2 regions of the Pelosinus baikalensis genome follow, and region 1 is predicted to be linked to the other one. Evidence: a T-box and tRNA genes for the amino acid it is inferred to sense, from the RefSeq annotation. Region 1 holds a T-box; the other holds one or more tRNA genes.

Region 1 (8,177 bases):
CTTTTAGCAATTTCTTCGTGACTAACTCTACCATTTTGTTCTAGAATTTTAATAATCTCGTTATCAATTTGATCCATAAGTATCCTCCTCGTATTAATTGTATCACATTTCATCTTATTGCAAACTATAAGTAATTATTTATAGAAAATATTCTACTAATAGTAATCAAATCCCTCTAATAATCTATTTTCATTTCATTAAAGTAGTAAAATGGCAATAAAATAGTTAATCTTCATTACGATTCGTAAAAAAACCTCAGAAATTATTACGTTCTTTAAACCAAAATCCAGGATTTCGCAAAAATGCTTGAAATCCTGGATTTTTTAGTCATATTATACTCATACATGCGGGTTGAGTTTTAATGACAGCCTACCTTTGAATGATATCGTCTAACGTCTTTAAATCCATTACCTTAATAATGCAGCTTAGTTTCATCGTTCAACCGTTAAAATTTTTACCCCCAAAAGCAAATAAATTCCCCCGCATACTTTGTTCATCATATGAGTCGCTCGACTTCTTTGCCGAAGGAAATTTGTCATACCAGATGAGAAAAAAACGAGTAGTAAGCACCAAAGAGTACCGGTTGTTACGAAAGTTACTCCAAGGAGTATAAAAGGTAAAATACCATAGCTATTCTCTAAGACAATAAACTGGGGAAGAAAGGACAGAAAAAACAGGGCAACCTTGGGATTGAGTACACTGGTTAGAAGCCCCTGCAAATATAGATCTTGATTAGACATGACTTCTCCATTAGGTGAAACCAGCGTACTATTTTTTGCAAGTAAAGTAGTGATACCTAAATAAGCAAGATAGAAAGCACCGGCTATTTTGACAATGGTAAATACAAAATAAGATTGAGCTAGGATGACAGATAATCCCAATGCTGCAAGTAAGGTATGAACTAAACCTCCTGAACTAATACCTAATGCAGAATAAATACCCGCCCTACGACCTTGTGATATACTGCGACTTAAAACATATATAGTATCCGGTCCAGGAGTTAGATTCAGTATGATACCCGCAAGTAAGAACATCTCATAGTGAACGATTCCAAACATGGTCATTCCTCCTTTATCACTTCTTTATTCGTTAGGACATTCGAATTATTACATTAACAACAGTATGCTATCACAAATAATTCTTCCAATGCCACTGCTAATAGTTGCAAACCTTTAGCTGAAAACCCTTTTTGGTAAATTTCAGTCTTTACCGTTGCATCTGAAGCAAACAACATGATGTCCAATATATCCCACTAATTCATTTTAAAACTTCTGATTCGTATGGACATTGTAGCCAAGTCTTTTCTGGTTATAACACCCAGGGAAATTAGGACAGATTATTGGAATAATATTATCAAACAATCTTGGCGGGGTGATATATTTGTTGCTTGATCAATTTCTTAGTCATCAAAAGTTACCAAGAATCCTAATCCTTCGTTTAAGTTCTATTGGTGATGTCCTGCAGGCTTCACCCGTCGCTCGTGAACTCCGAAAGGCTTTCCCTTCTGCATATATATCTTGGCTGGTAGAGTCGAAATCACAAGAAGTCATTCAAGATAATAGTAATCTTGACAGCATTTTTGTGTGGCCTCGCAAGGAGTGGAACGACGAGGCAAAAAAAACAGGCGACTATCATGCTTTAGTCAGAAAAAATCTGGCCTTCGTTAAGCAAATACGAAAGGAGAAGTTTCAGGTCAGTATTGATCTGCACGGAATGCTTAGAAGTGGGTTACTAGGCTATCTCAGCGGTGCTAAATACCGACTATGTTTACCCAACCCTCCGGAGCATGCCGAATACTTTGCTAATGTTAAAGTGAAGACTGAAAATTTTCCTACCGTGTTCTCACGGTATTTGAGTGTTCTAAAAGAATTCGGCATTCATAGGACTGAGCCCGAAATGGAAATGCAGATTTCATTATGCGACGAACGATTTGCTATGGAATTTATGGCGAATCACGGTCTTAAGGAGAGAGGTTTCTTTATACTTAATCCTGCGACAAGTCAACCAGATAAATGCTGGCCTACAGATAAATTCGCAAGGTTAGGAGATATGCTGGTAGACACATACCAGTTGCCAATACTAATCTTTGGTGCTAAAAGCGATCGCCCTCTTACTAAAAAGATAATAGCTGGAATGAGACACAAACCCATCGATGTTACCGGATTAGTCAATCTAAAGCAACTAGGAGCCATAACAAAACAAGCACGTACATTTATCTCCGGTGATACAGGCCCCCTCTATATTGCTCAAGCAGTGGGAACGCCTACTGTTGCTATATTTGGGCCGACTAATGCCAACTACTATAGCTTAGGAAAGAAAAATCATATTTTCATTCAGGGAAGGGATGCACGCACGAATAACGTAACTACTATTGAACTTTATCGTGCCGTAAGACAGTTAACGCTTTAAAAGTATTTACTAACTCACTTTCGCTGAGAAAAAGGAGACGACATTTCATCGATGCTTAAGGACCTGTTTGACAAAACCCTGCAAAAAATGGTGGAAGCCGAGATGGATACAAATTACTCACCGTCACCGCCAAGGAAACTGCCCAGACCACCAAGTATGGTGCCTCCTAGAACAGCCTTGCCAAGCACACTTCCTTCCTCTCTACTTCCGCCTCTCTGCGGCGCTGCTGCCAACATCCGCCCAGCCAATCGAGAAAAGGGCAGTGATTGCAGCCAAATTTTCCCTGGGCCTTGTAAAACGGCAAAGAACAATCCTTCGCCACCAAATAAAGCACTCTTGATATTTCCCGCTTGTTGAATATCGAACTGAACACTAGGCTCAAAAGCTACAATACATCCAGTATCAACGTGTAATACTTCACCCGACTGAAGTTGACGCTCGACAATAGTACCACCAGCATGCATAAACGCGAGACCATCGCCCTCAAGTTTCTGCATGATAAACCCTTCACCGCCGAACAATCCTGTCATGATTTTACGTTGAAAATAAATCCCTACTGAAACACCTTTTGCTGCACATAAAAAACTGTCTTTCTGACAAATTATAGAACCGCCAATTTGCGCTAGATGCATCGGTATGATGTTGCCGGGATAGGGCGCGCCGAAAGCGACTTTAGCTTTGTTATAACCACGGTGAGTAAAAACAGTCATAAACAGACTCTCGCCTGTCAGCAATCGTTTACCAGCACCCACTAGCTTATCAAACAAGCCTCCTTGGCTGCTTTTAGCCGATCCATCGCCAAAAATAGTATCCATTTCTACGGCGCTGTCTTTGTACATCATGGCTCCAGCTTCCGCTATCACGCTTTCACCAGGATCAAGTTCCACTTCGACAAACTGCATCTCAGTGCCAAATATTTTATAGTCCACTTCATCAGAAGTGCGAGTACGTATAGTCGGAGGAAGCACACTGCGTGCTGGCGGACCAGATGCATTAGATGATGCTGCCGCTAATTCAGCTATTTTTCCAATGGGAATCCACTCAGGAAATCCTTCCCTCCAAGCTAGACCATTAGAATTCGCTTTTGCATAGCTCCTTGCTTGAGTCGCGGTCAGCGGGCCAAATTGCTTACCGTCATAATCTAAGAACCACTCCATTTTTATTCCCTCCTATTTTCCTATTTTCCTATTTTCCTATTTTCCTATTTTCCTATTTTCCTACTATTATATGGCAAAAAACATACGGGAGCAAATTCCCCATACATTTCACCTTCCCTAGAATTATTCCTTTTAATACCGACATCATGAGTATCTCTAAATTCGTTTCCATAGACACCAAAATTAGGCATCTAACGAATAGAACATGAAATTATTGATAGTAAGAAATTGTATCTATATAGAAGAGGTCGTATAAAAATCAATTTAAATTAATTCTTTTTCATGGCACAAATGGCAGATACAACGGCATCACCAACTTCATTCGTCTTAGCTTTTCCGTCCAAATCCGGCGTCAAGCATTCATTCTTAACTAATACTTGTTCAATCGCTGTTAAAACGATTTTTCCCCATTCTTCCTGTCCAAAAAAGTCAAGCATTTGACTAACTGACCAAATGGAAGCTATAGGATTGGCAATGGCTTTTCCAGCAATATCAGGCGCAGAGCCATGAATGGGTTCAAACATAGAAGGATATTTACGTTCTGGGTTCAAATTTGCACCGGCTGCCAGACCCATACCACCAGTAATGGCGGCTCCTAAATCGGTAAGTATATCGCCAAAAAGATTAGAGGTCACGACAATCTGAAAGCGCCCAGGATCTTTTACAAAAAACATGCTGGCTGCATCAACCAGATAGGAATAGGTTTTTACATCCGGATATTCTTTGCTAACTTCTACAAATACCTGATCCCAAAAGACCATGGAATAATTTAAAGCATTGGCTTTACTAATGCTCGTGAGTGTTTTTCCTGTTTTCCGGGCTAACTCATAAGCATAACGGATAACACGTTCTGTTCCTTTACGCGAGAAAACCCCAGTTTGTAAAACTACTTCCTCAGGTTTGCCCTTAAATAACCAATCGCCTGCCCCTGCATATTCTCCTTCACTGTTTTCGCGAACGACAAGCATATCGATTTGGCCTGGCTGGACACCATTTAAAGGACAAGGCGCACCTTTTAACAATTGAATCGGCCGCAAATTGATATACTGATCAAAGCCTTTTCTGATCCTTAACAACAAATCCCACAGAGAAATATGATCTGGAACGCCGGGGTAACCAACAGCCCCTAAATAGATGGCGTCAAATTCCTGCAAACACTCCATGCCAGCATCGTCCATCATTTTCCCATGTTTAAGGTAGTACTCGCAGCCCCAGGGAAAGGTTACAAAATCAAATGAAAATGTTCCGTCTAGTTTTGCCACTTCTTTCAATACTTTTATACCTTCGGCCAATACTTCTGGCCCAATTCCATCACCAGGAATAACGGCAACTTTATACGTCTTCATGATAATTCCCCCTATTTAGTAAGTTTTAGCCTATTAGAAGTATCACTACGTAAATCAACAATTTTCAAAGCTATTCCCCCAATTGAATATTGTATATACCATCTTTATTCTCGTTCTTCTTTGAAATTCTTTAGTTCTTTCCAATCCTGTTCAATATTTTCACGCATTTTCTTTAACAATTGAAATACGGCTTCTTTTTCCTCTAAATTAAATCCATTAAAGCAGCTTTCAATATTCTGATTCTCTTCTTGAATGATATAGGAGTAAGCCTCCTTAGCTTTTGCTGACGGAAAAAGATGCCACATCCGTTTATCATCATTACCACGTTCTCTTCGCACATAGTTCTCATCCATCAGCTTTTGAACCGCCTTGGTTGTTGTTGCTTTGTCCACTTTCAATATATTAGAAAGTTCAACCAGATTAACACCAGGGCACTCGCAAATACGAGTCAGGAAAATAAATTGCCCTCTTTGTAATTTTATTTCTCGGAATTTTATATCACTAATAGACTGAATGCAGCGTGCAAGCATTCCAACTTCCCGTAAGACCTCATTTTTCAATTTGTTAATAAATAATTCCCCCATTACTAAATTGAGTTATTATTTCACTAATTATAACTATATAATTCTTTAGTTGAAATATCAACTTTTATTGCAATCCATTTACATTCTTCTCAATTCTATGGCAGTTTCTTATAAAAATAAATAAAGCCCCCTTCCCCTCCTAAGCAAAAACTAGCCTGAATCCTAATTACTATGGATTCAGGCTAGTTACCAGTGATACGCTCTAAGCTAGACTATTTCTTGGGAACAATTTTTTCAAGATTGTTCATATACGGTCTAAGTACTTTTGGAATGTTTACACTACCATCCTCGTTCTGATTCACTTCAAGTAGCGGTATCAATATCCTTGGCGAAGCAACGCCCGTATTATTAAGAGTATAGGCAAACCGAAGCATACCATCTTTATCTCGGTACTTGATATTTGAACGTCTTGCCTGAAAGTCGTTAAGCGTCGAACAAGAATGTGTTTCACAGTAGGCATTTCTACTAGGCATCCACGTCTCGACCTCGTGTTTTCTCACTTGACCAATCCCGATTTCCCCCGTACAAGCCAAAGCCACCCTATAGGGAAGTTCAAGAGCTTGGAGTATCTCTTCAGTATTGTTCAGTATCTCATAGTGAAGACGTTCGGCTTGCGCATCGTCAGCCCTGCAAAGTATAACCTGCTCTACCTTTTGAAACTGGTGTACCCTGTATAAGCCTCTTGTGTCTTTACCATATGTTCCAGCTTCACGTCGAAAGCACGTCGAATATCCAGCATACTTTTTGGGCAGCTCATCATAGTTTAATATTTCGTTCTGGTGGTAAGAAACAAGAGCAACCTCAGACGTACCAATAAGAAACAATTCATCTTCCTGGAGCTTATACGCCTGCTCATAACCAATAGGAAAATATCCCGTTCCCCGCATTGCACTTTCTTTAACCATCAAAGGTACAGTCATTGGAGTAAACCCTTTTGCTACAAGTCGATCTATCACAAATCGACATATAGCCATTTCCAACAATACCCCCTCATTCTTTAAGAAGTACGCTCTGCTGCCTGCAAACTTAACTGCCCTGGGTATATCCACCAAATCAAGAGCTTCTGTCAATTGAATATGATCCTTTGGAATAAAATCAAATTTAGGCATTTCCCCCCACTTTCTAATTTCAACATTATCTGCCTCATCCTTACCGATAGGCACTTCAATTGCTGGAACACTGGGGACGGTCAGCATTATATCATCAAATTCTTTTTTCATTACAGAAAGATTGCCTTCTAGACCCAATAATTTTCCTTTGACCGCCTTGACCTTTTCAACGATGGCACACTCTTCATTTTCCGTTATATCGCGAATTTGCTTTGACAAACTGTTCCTTTCAGCTCGTAAAGAATCCACTAATGTAGTTAGCTCCCTAATTTGAATGTCCAACTCCAAAAGCCGGTCAATGTCCGTGTTCATTAACTTATCGGTTACAGCCTTTTTAACATGGTCGGAATTATTTCTTATATAGTTAATATCCAGCATATTACCTCTCCTCCTGTTTAATATCATTCAAAAAAACAAAAAACCCTTCATCCTCAAAAACAATCAAGGACGAAAGGTAATCTTCCGTGGTACCACCTAGTTTAGTTAGAAATACTCTAACTCACTTTTATGCACGATAACCAATGCAACCGGTTTAGTTCCTCACTAACGTCTCAAGGGTGGATTTCATAATATCCTCTGGTTGATTTGCACCAAACATCAACTCTCTTATTCAGAGCATTTATTACATTTCCTATCATTGACTTATCATGTTAAAATTTCCAAATGTAATTTAATACATTTTATACTATTCTGCAAAATAATTCAAGAATATATTCACTGAATTTTTGAGAATTATCTAATATACTTACTGCAAGAAAAATGTTAATTTTCGTGAATACCACTATCGTAAAAGATATCGAAACTATATATGATAGAATTACTATACTTGAAAATTCTTAATAGAATCGTCCTAGCTATTCACCTCATTTTATAAATCTGCCCACTCCCTAACGCTATTTAATATTTCCAAAAGCCTATTATCAAATAGCTCTTGCTTATCTACTTTATATTTATTCCGGATAAAACTAAACAGCTTGCCTCCATCGATCTTATCGTTTGTACAGATATCTTCAGATGGAAAATCCAGCATCCACTTATACCTTGGAAATAAGTGAAAGTGGAAATGACTAGTTTCTTCACCTAAACTAAGTATGTAAACCCTATCAATGTCTTTTTGTTTAATAAGAACTTCAATTATTGCCTTAGAAAGGTTTGCTATTTGAGATAGCTCTTCTGGTTCTAATTGTTCCAACCCCTCCACATGCCTTACTGGTGACAGAATGAAATACCCGCCTATATTTATATCCAAACAATGGTGTAGGATAACAAAATTGTTCTTGTAGATAATCCCTCCTGGTGGTATTACTTCTTTATTTATAATCCGGCATGTAATACAAATAGTGTCCACCCCTAATCCCTTACTTTTAGTAACCTAACTCTACCTGGCTTAGATAAGTATAGTTTTAATTTACCAATTTTCATAATGGATTATTTGCTCAACTTTATAGTGCCCCCCAAGATCAAAACACGAGCTACTGGTAATAAAGAGGGGGCCAAGCGAATAGCAAATACCGTATTACCCTATAACATTTATATATACAATTTACATACAAAAAATCCTGCAATCATTTA
Region 2 (8,177 bases), on a different contig from region 1:
CTATCGACTTTGGACTCACGGGTTGAACAACAACCGGCTTTACCGGGGTAGGGGGACGCACAGTTTCTACTTGTTTTATAATTGGGGGCTCTATTCGTGGGAAGGACTGCCCCGATACTTTCTCTTCTAATATTGCTATTCGTTCCAGCAAGTTCGCCATATCTGCTTGTGCTGAACGACGGCAAAGGGACAACAGGGTCATCTCTGCTGTAATTCGAGGCTCAGGCGCCCATTTTGCATCATTGGCACCTTCATTTAATATCTTGATCATATCAATTAATTCATCATGCTTAAACTGTTCTCCATGCTTGGCTAATACATTTCGATCATCTCCATATAATTCAATGCTATCAATATCAGGAGCAGCTTTGAATAGCATGATACTTCTCATATATAAAGCCACTTCTAAGAGTATCTGACGTACTTCTTTACCTAGTGCAATTAATTCTCCTAATGCCATCAATACCGCTTTAAAATCACGTTCCGCCAACGCTTCGGTAATACTCCATACCCACTCATGGCCGATAAGACCTAATAATTGTCGAACCTTCTCTGCAGTAATTATCCCATTTTCCATGGTAGTACATTGGTCAAGAATACTTAGAGCATCCCGAAGCCCTCCATCTGCATGAGAAGCAATCAACTTTAATGCATCTGGTGCTACATTTAGCCCTTCGTGCTGAACAACTGCAGTTAAGCGACCTTCTATTGCTTCAGCATCGATACGTCTAAAATCATAACGTTGACAACGCGAATGAATTGTCGCTGGAATTTTATGCGCTTCCGTCGTGGCCAGAATAAACACTACATGGGCAGGCGGTTCTTCTAATGTCTTTAATAGTGCATTAAACGCCTCAGTTGTTAACATATGTACTTCATCGATGATATATACCTTATACCGACCATCTACAGGCGCAAACTTAACAGTCTCCCGAAGTTCGCGAATTTCATCAATCCCCCGATTAGAGGCAGCATCAATTTCAAATACATCCATAGAGGTTCCAGTATTAATCGACTGACAATTTAAGCACACATTACAAGGCTCAGGTGTCGGACCATGTATGCAATTCAAAGATTTCGCCAAAATCTTGGCAGTACTTGTTTTTCCTGTACCTCGTGGTCCCGAAAATAAATAAGCATGGGCAATTTTCCCCGATACAATTGCATTTTTCAAAGTAACACTAATATGCTTTTGTCCTACTAGATTTTCAAAATCCTGTGGGCGCCACTGGCGGTACAACGCAACATAAGCCATCTACCCAACACCTCCTTACAACATTTATGGTATTCTACACGAAAGTAGCTTTCCCTTTTTCTTTGATGAGCAAACTACAGTTAGGCTCGCTTTTCTATCGTTGTAAAGTCAAGAGCGGCTAACACTCTGATCATTTCTTCCATAGAATACACTAAGAAGCAACCAGAAATCTGGTTGCTTCTTAGGTTGCATTCATCATTTTAGCGTCGGGCCACAACAAAAGTCAGGCAACCTCACGGCACATAAAAATTATCACTTACCGCTGCTTCCTTCCGGATCTGACGGGGTTCATGAGTTCCCATTGCGTAAGACCCAACTTTTGCTGTGGCCCCACTCTAAAATAAATAAATGGCTAAAATATTAAATTTTACGCCAACAACTATCAGTACTTACTGACATCCCTATTAAAATTTTATGGCGGAGAGAGAGGGATTCGAACCCTCGGTACAGTTTCCCGTACACACGCTTTCCAGGCGTGCTCCTTCAACCGCTCGGACATCTCTCCAAGGTGTTTACACCAGTCAAATTTATATTACTTGACTGCAAGAAATATAATATCATTTCTCAACAATATTGTCAACAAGAATATGTAAGGATTAAAATCCCAATGGATGGTATTACTCTTAGTAGTGTATTGTAGACCCCTAGGAGCCTACTATACACTATTTTTACAAAGAGAATTCAACTCATTTTACTCAGCCTTCATTTTTTCCAATTACGTTGAATTTCAGCTATTTCTTCATATTCCTTTTGCAGGTTCCAGTATATTCTTTCATAAATACCAAAGAGTTTCTGGTAAATTTCTTTATTGTCTTCATTAGGATTGTACGTTTCTTTTATTGTAATAAACTTTTCCACTTCTTTAAGGTCACCAATTATGCCTAAAGCATACATACCCAAAACTGCAGCACCAAAAGCTGATCCTTCTGGTTCTCCGGGAACATGAATGGTTCGGCCAAAAACATCTGCCATGATCTGAACCCATACTTTTGAACGAGTAAAGCTACCCCCAACCCGGATTTCATTTACTGCTCCTGCAACTTCTTCTAAGGATTTAAAAATACTAAACATCCCATAAATAATTCCTTCTAGCGTTGCTCGAATCAAGTGGCGTTTACCATGATTAAGGTTAAGACCAAATAATACTCCTCGAGAATTGGCATTGTAATAAGGTGCCCGTTCTCCAGAGAAATGAGGCAACATAATTAAACCCTCACAACCCGCAGGCTTTTGCTCTGCATAGCGACCTAAAATTTCATAAGTATCAAGCCCTAAATTTGCAGCAACACGCTGTTCTGTTGTCGCAAATTTATCCCGAGCCCACCGAAATGCTACACCACCGTTGCTAAGTGCACCACCTAAAACCCAGGTATCACCAGCTAAATTATAGCACCAGGTGCGTTGTTTTTCATCAGCCTGTGGTTTGTTAGTGATCATCCGTACAGCACCACTAGTACCAATCATAGCTGTAACTTGACCAGGATTGACAGCACCTGAACCTAAGGTAGATAAAACCCCATCACTAGCGCCCAAAATGATAGCAGTATCTGGTGCTAAACCTAGCATAGCAGCAATCTCCGGTTTGATACTCCTTTCAATATGAGTGGTAGGCAGTATCTCTGATAATTTATCTGCTGTAATTCCTACCATATCAAGTAAGTCTTTATCCCACGTGCGAGCATGAATATTGTAAACAGCCGTAGCAGATGCAATGGATTCATCTACCAGATATTTGCCTAGTAAGTGATGACAGATATATTCTTTAATTCCAATAAACTTAACCGCACGAGAAAAAATCTCCGCTCTTTCATTTTTTAACCAAATCATTTTAAACAAAGGATACATAGGATGAATTGGGCAACCCGTTTTAAAATATATAGAGTCGGCATCATGAGATGCTTTTATTTTTTCAATGTAGTCCTGCCCACGGGAATCAGCCCATGTTTGCATACGATCTAGAGGATGACCAGCAGCATCTACAGGAATCATGCTATGCATAACAGAACTAAAACATACTCCTGCAATATCATGGGGAGCTAATCTTGCCTCAGCGATAACTTCTTTTAATACGACTAACACCCCTTGCAATATCTCTTCTGCATCTTGTTCAGCCCAGGCAGCTTGTGGTGTATATAATGGATATTCTACAGATTTACTGCCAACCGTCGTACCATCTTGCTGATATATAACGGCTCGGCAACCGGTTGTGCCAATATCTACACCAATAATCTTTTGTGTATTCATATTAACAACCTCCCCTTTTATAACACATTTATCTTCTATATAGTAGTAGTAGAAAGAAATGATCCAAACTAATGGTTTGATCATTTCTTTCTTGTTCATGTACAATCACTTAAAGAGTAACACAAGCAATCAATCTTGCCTTTTTATACTTTAGAAAACCACGAGCAGTAGTACCCTTTTCCAAATAAATATCAGCAAAAGTTGACAGCAGCATTAAAAATACGGGAAAAAGAATCGTAATGATCGTAATGCCAAACCCAGGTAACTCCTCATCAGTACGACCAATTTTTACGTATTTGTCATGCTTTGAGGCGGCGCAATTTTTATCTTTTTACTAATAAACGTAGCAAAAACAGGCCCAGCTAAGATAGCCGTTGGCAAACCAACAATAAAAGCAACAAACATCATTGCCCAATGCACATTTTTCTCACCAAAGCGATTAATCAGCGTACGTGCTACCCGTTCAGCAGCACCCGATTCTTCCATTAACTTACCAAGCATGGTTCCCAAGCCTAATACAATTGCAATGAATCTTAATGTATTACCCAGACCAGCCTGGATAGATGCAACGATTTTATCAAGAAGCATTCCCGTAGATAATCCAACGAAAAAGGAAACAATCATCAAGGATATAAATACCTTTAGCTGATAATTTCATATATGGGACCACTACTATAATGGGAAAATTCAAACTTCTATAAAAAGGCTTGATTCATCTCTTAAGTCCACCGAATCTTAGTCATATAGCTGCCGGACTTAGTCCTTCGCGGGCCCTCATTTTTAACTTGATAGAAGAAGTGGGCCACGAGGTAGACATCAGATAATATATCTTCTGAAATTCATTATCTGAATTTATGTAATTGTTGAAAAATATTTTCACTTATTATAATATACTCTTTTTTGGGGAAAGGCAATATCTCAAAAAAAATTCTGCAAGTTTTTATTAAAAGAATTACTATACCAAATAGCAAACTTGCATGGTTTTAAGGTGTCTGATACAATATTGATACATAAAAATCCAATTTTCTCTTCTCACAAAGGTTGGAGGTTAAGAAATGGAAAGAACGGAAAGCACCTTGAATTCATGCTTACCGCGTATACGCAGTGGTTTTAATGATTTAACTAAGACCGAACAAAAAACTGCAACTTATATTCTGGAAAATCCTTCTGAAGTCATACATATGACCATCACGGAATTAGCGGAAGCTGCGAAGAATGCAGAAGCAACTGTTTTTCGTCTTTGCAAAAAATTAGGTTTTTCGGGGTACCAAGAATTGAAGATTGCCCTTGCCGGGGATTTATATACTCCCTTAGAATCCGTCTATAAAGAAGTTGATCCTACCGATTCCATCAGAAATATGACTAACAAGATTTTCTTAGGCATAAATGAAGGTCTGCAAGATACCCTTAAGATCATTGACGAAGAAGCAATTGAAAATGCGATCCAAGCGATCACCAACACACGTCGGATTGATGTTTACGGCTCAGGCGGATCGGCAGTAATCGCTTCCGACATTGAGCACCGTTTTATGCGCTTTGGTATTTCCGTAAGGGCTTACTCTGACCCACATCTACAAATCGCATCAGCCACTTTGCTCCAACCTGGTGATTTAGTTATTGCGGTATCTCATACTGGCGCTAATCGTGATATACTAGATGCTGTTGCTATGGCAAAAAGCAATCATGTTACCACCATTGCAATTACTAGTTATATACGATCACCTCTCAGCCAATTGGCCGATATTTCACTTCATGGTATGGGCAGAGAAATCAATTACCGTTCAGAAGCTATGGCCTCACGCTTAATTCACCTGGCCATTGTCGATGTTTTATACATTGGATCGCTTCTCCGCCAACAGGATACAATCATCGAAAATATGAACAAGGTACGTAAGTCAATTGCCAAACGTAAAATATAATACAGCATTCTCAGCCGATCTAGGAAAAGCTTCGACTTGTAAAAAGAAGTTGCAGACCAGAGTGGCAATAAGATAAAAGGAACCATAAAGAGTCATTTGCAAGCGAAATTATTTTTTTTATCTTTGCTACTAACTATCTAAGCTGAAATCAATAGTATCTATTCCAATCATCAATAATTATGAAAAATCTCCAATTCATCTCATTGCTAAAGATGGATTGGAGGTTTTCGTCTTTTTTGCATACGATGCAATTTTAAAATTGGTATATCCATTATAAGTCTGTCAGAAAAGAGTAGCTGAAGATATGCCTGCTACTCTTTGATGTGAGAAATATATGCCTGATCAGCATGAACTTGCGAATAACTTGGAGGTATTTCTTCAAAATCGACGATGAAAAGTTCAGGCGTTTTTATTAGATCAAGTTCAACAATTCGATCGATGTCCTGCTCATCTTGACTGGACGTAATGCGGACAACTGGCGTAGTTTTATTCTTTAGATCAACACCAAGAATTACACCACTTTGCTGATTGTTTAGCCGCACCGTCTTTCCAATCGGATAGATGGCAACATTCTGGTTAAACTTGTCAACAATGACCGGATTAAAATACTCTCCTGCAGCTTTACTTAAAATCGCAGCTGCATAATACACAGGCGTCGGCAGGCGATGTGGCATCCCCACGATCAAACGCTCATAGACATCAGCAATACTAATAATTTGGGCATATTCAGAAATAGAGTCCCCTTTAAGACCCATGGGGTAACCACTGCCATTCCAGCGTTCGTGATGCTGAAAGCAGGCGTTAAGAACATTGACAGATACTGTATTATTTCTCCGCAGGATCTCCAAAGAGTAAAACGGATGCCGCTTGTACTCTTCTTTTTCACGTCTTGTCAAATAACCGGGAAACTGCCGTGCTACGTTCTTTGAAAATTTTATTTTGCCAACATCATGAAGTATCGCAGCGAGCCCCAGCTCATCTAACTGTTTAGCATCATATCCCATAGCAATACCCGTCATAATTGACAAAATGCAAGTATTGACGGCATGAGAGAACATATACCCCTTTTTACGGCGTATATCCAGAAGGTTCATCATGTTCTCCGGCTTCTCGCCGAGCTGATTAATCCATTCACTGACAAGGCTTTTTACTTTATTGAGGTTTACGCCTTTGCCTACACTAAAGTGATGAATTGCATCTCGCGCAGCACCAATGGCTTCCTTTTTGTATTTAGAACCATAAAAATCTTCCTCCAGGGCGATGATCTCTTGAATTTGCGGTTCACCTACAAAGAGAGAGGTGAAGCCTTTATTTCGAAGATACTCAATGTACCGTTCCTTCATAACGATGCCCTCATGGAGCAAAACTGTACCATCAGCTGACATGAGCGGTTTTGATAAGTACATGCCTGGCTGAATTTCATCTATCGTTACACTTTGTATAAGAATCCTCCTCCTACGATAAACATGTTACCTGTTAATTCTACTAGTTATATCGGAAGATAAAGCAAAATACTTAAAACATCTGAATAAGCAAATAGAAAAAAATGTACCTGAACAATCGAGACTCTAGCTCTATTGCTCAGGTACATTTTTTACTGGGCAGTTAATACACAACCGTGCAGCGATGAATGAACCAATTATAGTAATCCGTAAGCTTTCATTTCAGTGCGAAGAAGCTCAAGGTTATTCTCGCTGATTTCTGTCAGTGGCATACGACAGTGACCAGCTTTAAAGCCCAGTAAATTTACAGCAGCTTTAATAGGAATCGGGTTGACTTCGCTGAATAATGCTTTTATGAGATTCAATGTTTGAAGTTGCAGTTTGATAGCACCCTTGCTGTCACCTTGGAAAAAACGCTCAACCATATTGTGAGTATCCTGGGGAATAATATTTGCCATAACAGAAATGACGCCTTTGCCACCTAGTGACAACATGGGCAATACAGTATTATCATCACCAGAATATACTGCAAAATCTTCTCCACATAAATTTACTACATCTCCTACTTGCCCAAGGTTGCATTCTTTAATGGCGATAATATTATCAACTTGTGATAATGCCTTTACGGTCTCAGGATTAATATTCAAATTGGTTCTGCTAGGCACATTATACAAGACCATGGGTATCTTTACGTTATTGGCAATGACTTTAAAATGTTCATATAAACCTTTTTGCGTAGCTTTATTGTAATATGGGGTGACTGATAAAATACCATCAGCACCAACTTCTTCCGCCGCTTTCGATAATTCGATGGCATGGCGGGTATCATTGCTGCCTGTACCAGCTATGACTGGTACGCGTTTGTTGATTGCTTCTACCGCAAATTTGATAACGGCAATATGCTCATCATCCGGCATAGTAGAAGCCTCTCCTGTGGTTCCACAGATTACAATGGCATCAGAGCCACCTTTAATCTGGAACTCAATCAGCTCTTTTAAGGTTTGATAATTAACACCATTGTCAGTAAAGGGAGTTACAATCGCTACTGCTGATCCGATAAATAATGGTTTTTTCATAAAGTTAGCCGCCTTTTACTCATATTTATTATATGAAAATCATTAATAGTATAATTATAGCCGATAATCAGGCAAAAAGGAATTGAAGAGTCTCTTTCTAAACATAAAATTTAATCCATTCATAACATGAACATAATATACACTCACATAAAAGCTGATATGCTTGTAGTAGATGTTAAGCAAGAAGTGCAGGTGATTCGTATGTCTGACAAATCCACTACTATTTTCTTCTTATTATTTG

The links. The T-box of region 1 lies ahead of serS (serine--tRNA ligase). A T-box ahead of a tRNA ligase gene usually reads a tRNA of that ligase, here a tRNA-Ser.
Region 2: it has a tRNA-Ser gene. The T-box ahead of serS (serine--tRNA ligase) is inferred to sense a tRNA for this amino acid. The anticodon was not compared.

The regions. Positions count from the first base shown of each region.
Region 1 covers NZ_JAJHJB010000009.1:59,604-67,780, forward strand. Annotated here, with positions in the region: gene LMF89_RS08680 (Lrp/AsnC family transcriptional regulator) at 1-77, opposite strand, end outside; gene LMF89_RS08685 (LysE family translocator) at 432-1,058, opposite strand; gene LMF89_RS08690 (glycosyltransferase family 9 protein) at 1,372-2,409, shown strand; gene LMF89_RS08695 (TIGR00266 family protein) at 2,523-3,566, opposite strand; gene LMF89_RS08700 (tartrate dehydrogenase) at 3,836-4,912, opposite strand; gene LMF89_RS08705 (MarR family winged helix-turn-helix transcriptional regulator) at 5,017-5,442, opposite strand; gene serS (serine--tRNA ligase) at 5,709-6,983, opposite strand; T-box leader at 7,046-7,252, opposite strand; gene LMF89_RS08715 (HIT family protein) at 7,474-7,953, opposite strand.
Region 2 covers NZ_JAJHJB010000019.1:92,193-100,369, reverse strand. Annotated here, with positions in the region: gene dnaX (DNA polymerase III subunit gamma/tau) at 1-1,255, opposite strand, end outside; RNA gene ffs (signal recognition particle sRNA large type) at 1,428-1,636, opposite strand; tRNA gene LMF89_RS14400 (tRNA-Ser) at 1,671-1,760, opposite strand; gene LMF89_RS14395 (gluconokinase) at 1,958-3,499, opposite strand; gene LMF89_RS14390 (hypothetical protein) at 3,609-3,734, opposite strand; gene LMF89_RS14385 (GntT/GntP/DsdX family permease) at 3,788-4,123, opposite strand; gene LMF89_RS14380 (MurR/RpiR family transcriptional regulator) at 4,555-5,418, shown strand; gene LMF89_RS14375 (HD-GYP domain-containing protein) at 5,730-6,761, opposite strand; gene dapA (4-hydroxy-tetrahydrodipicolinate synthase) at 7,058-7,936, opposite strand.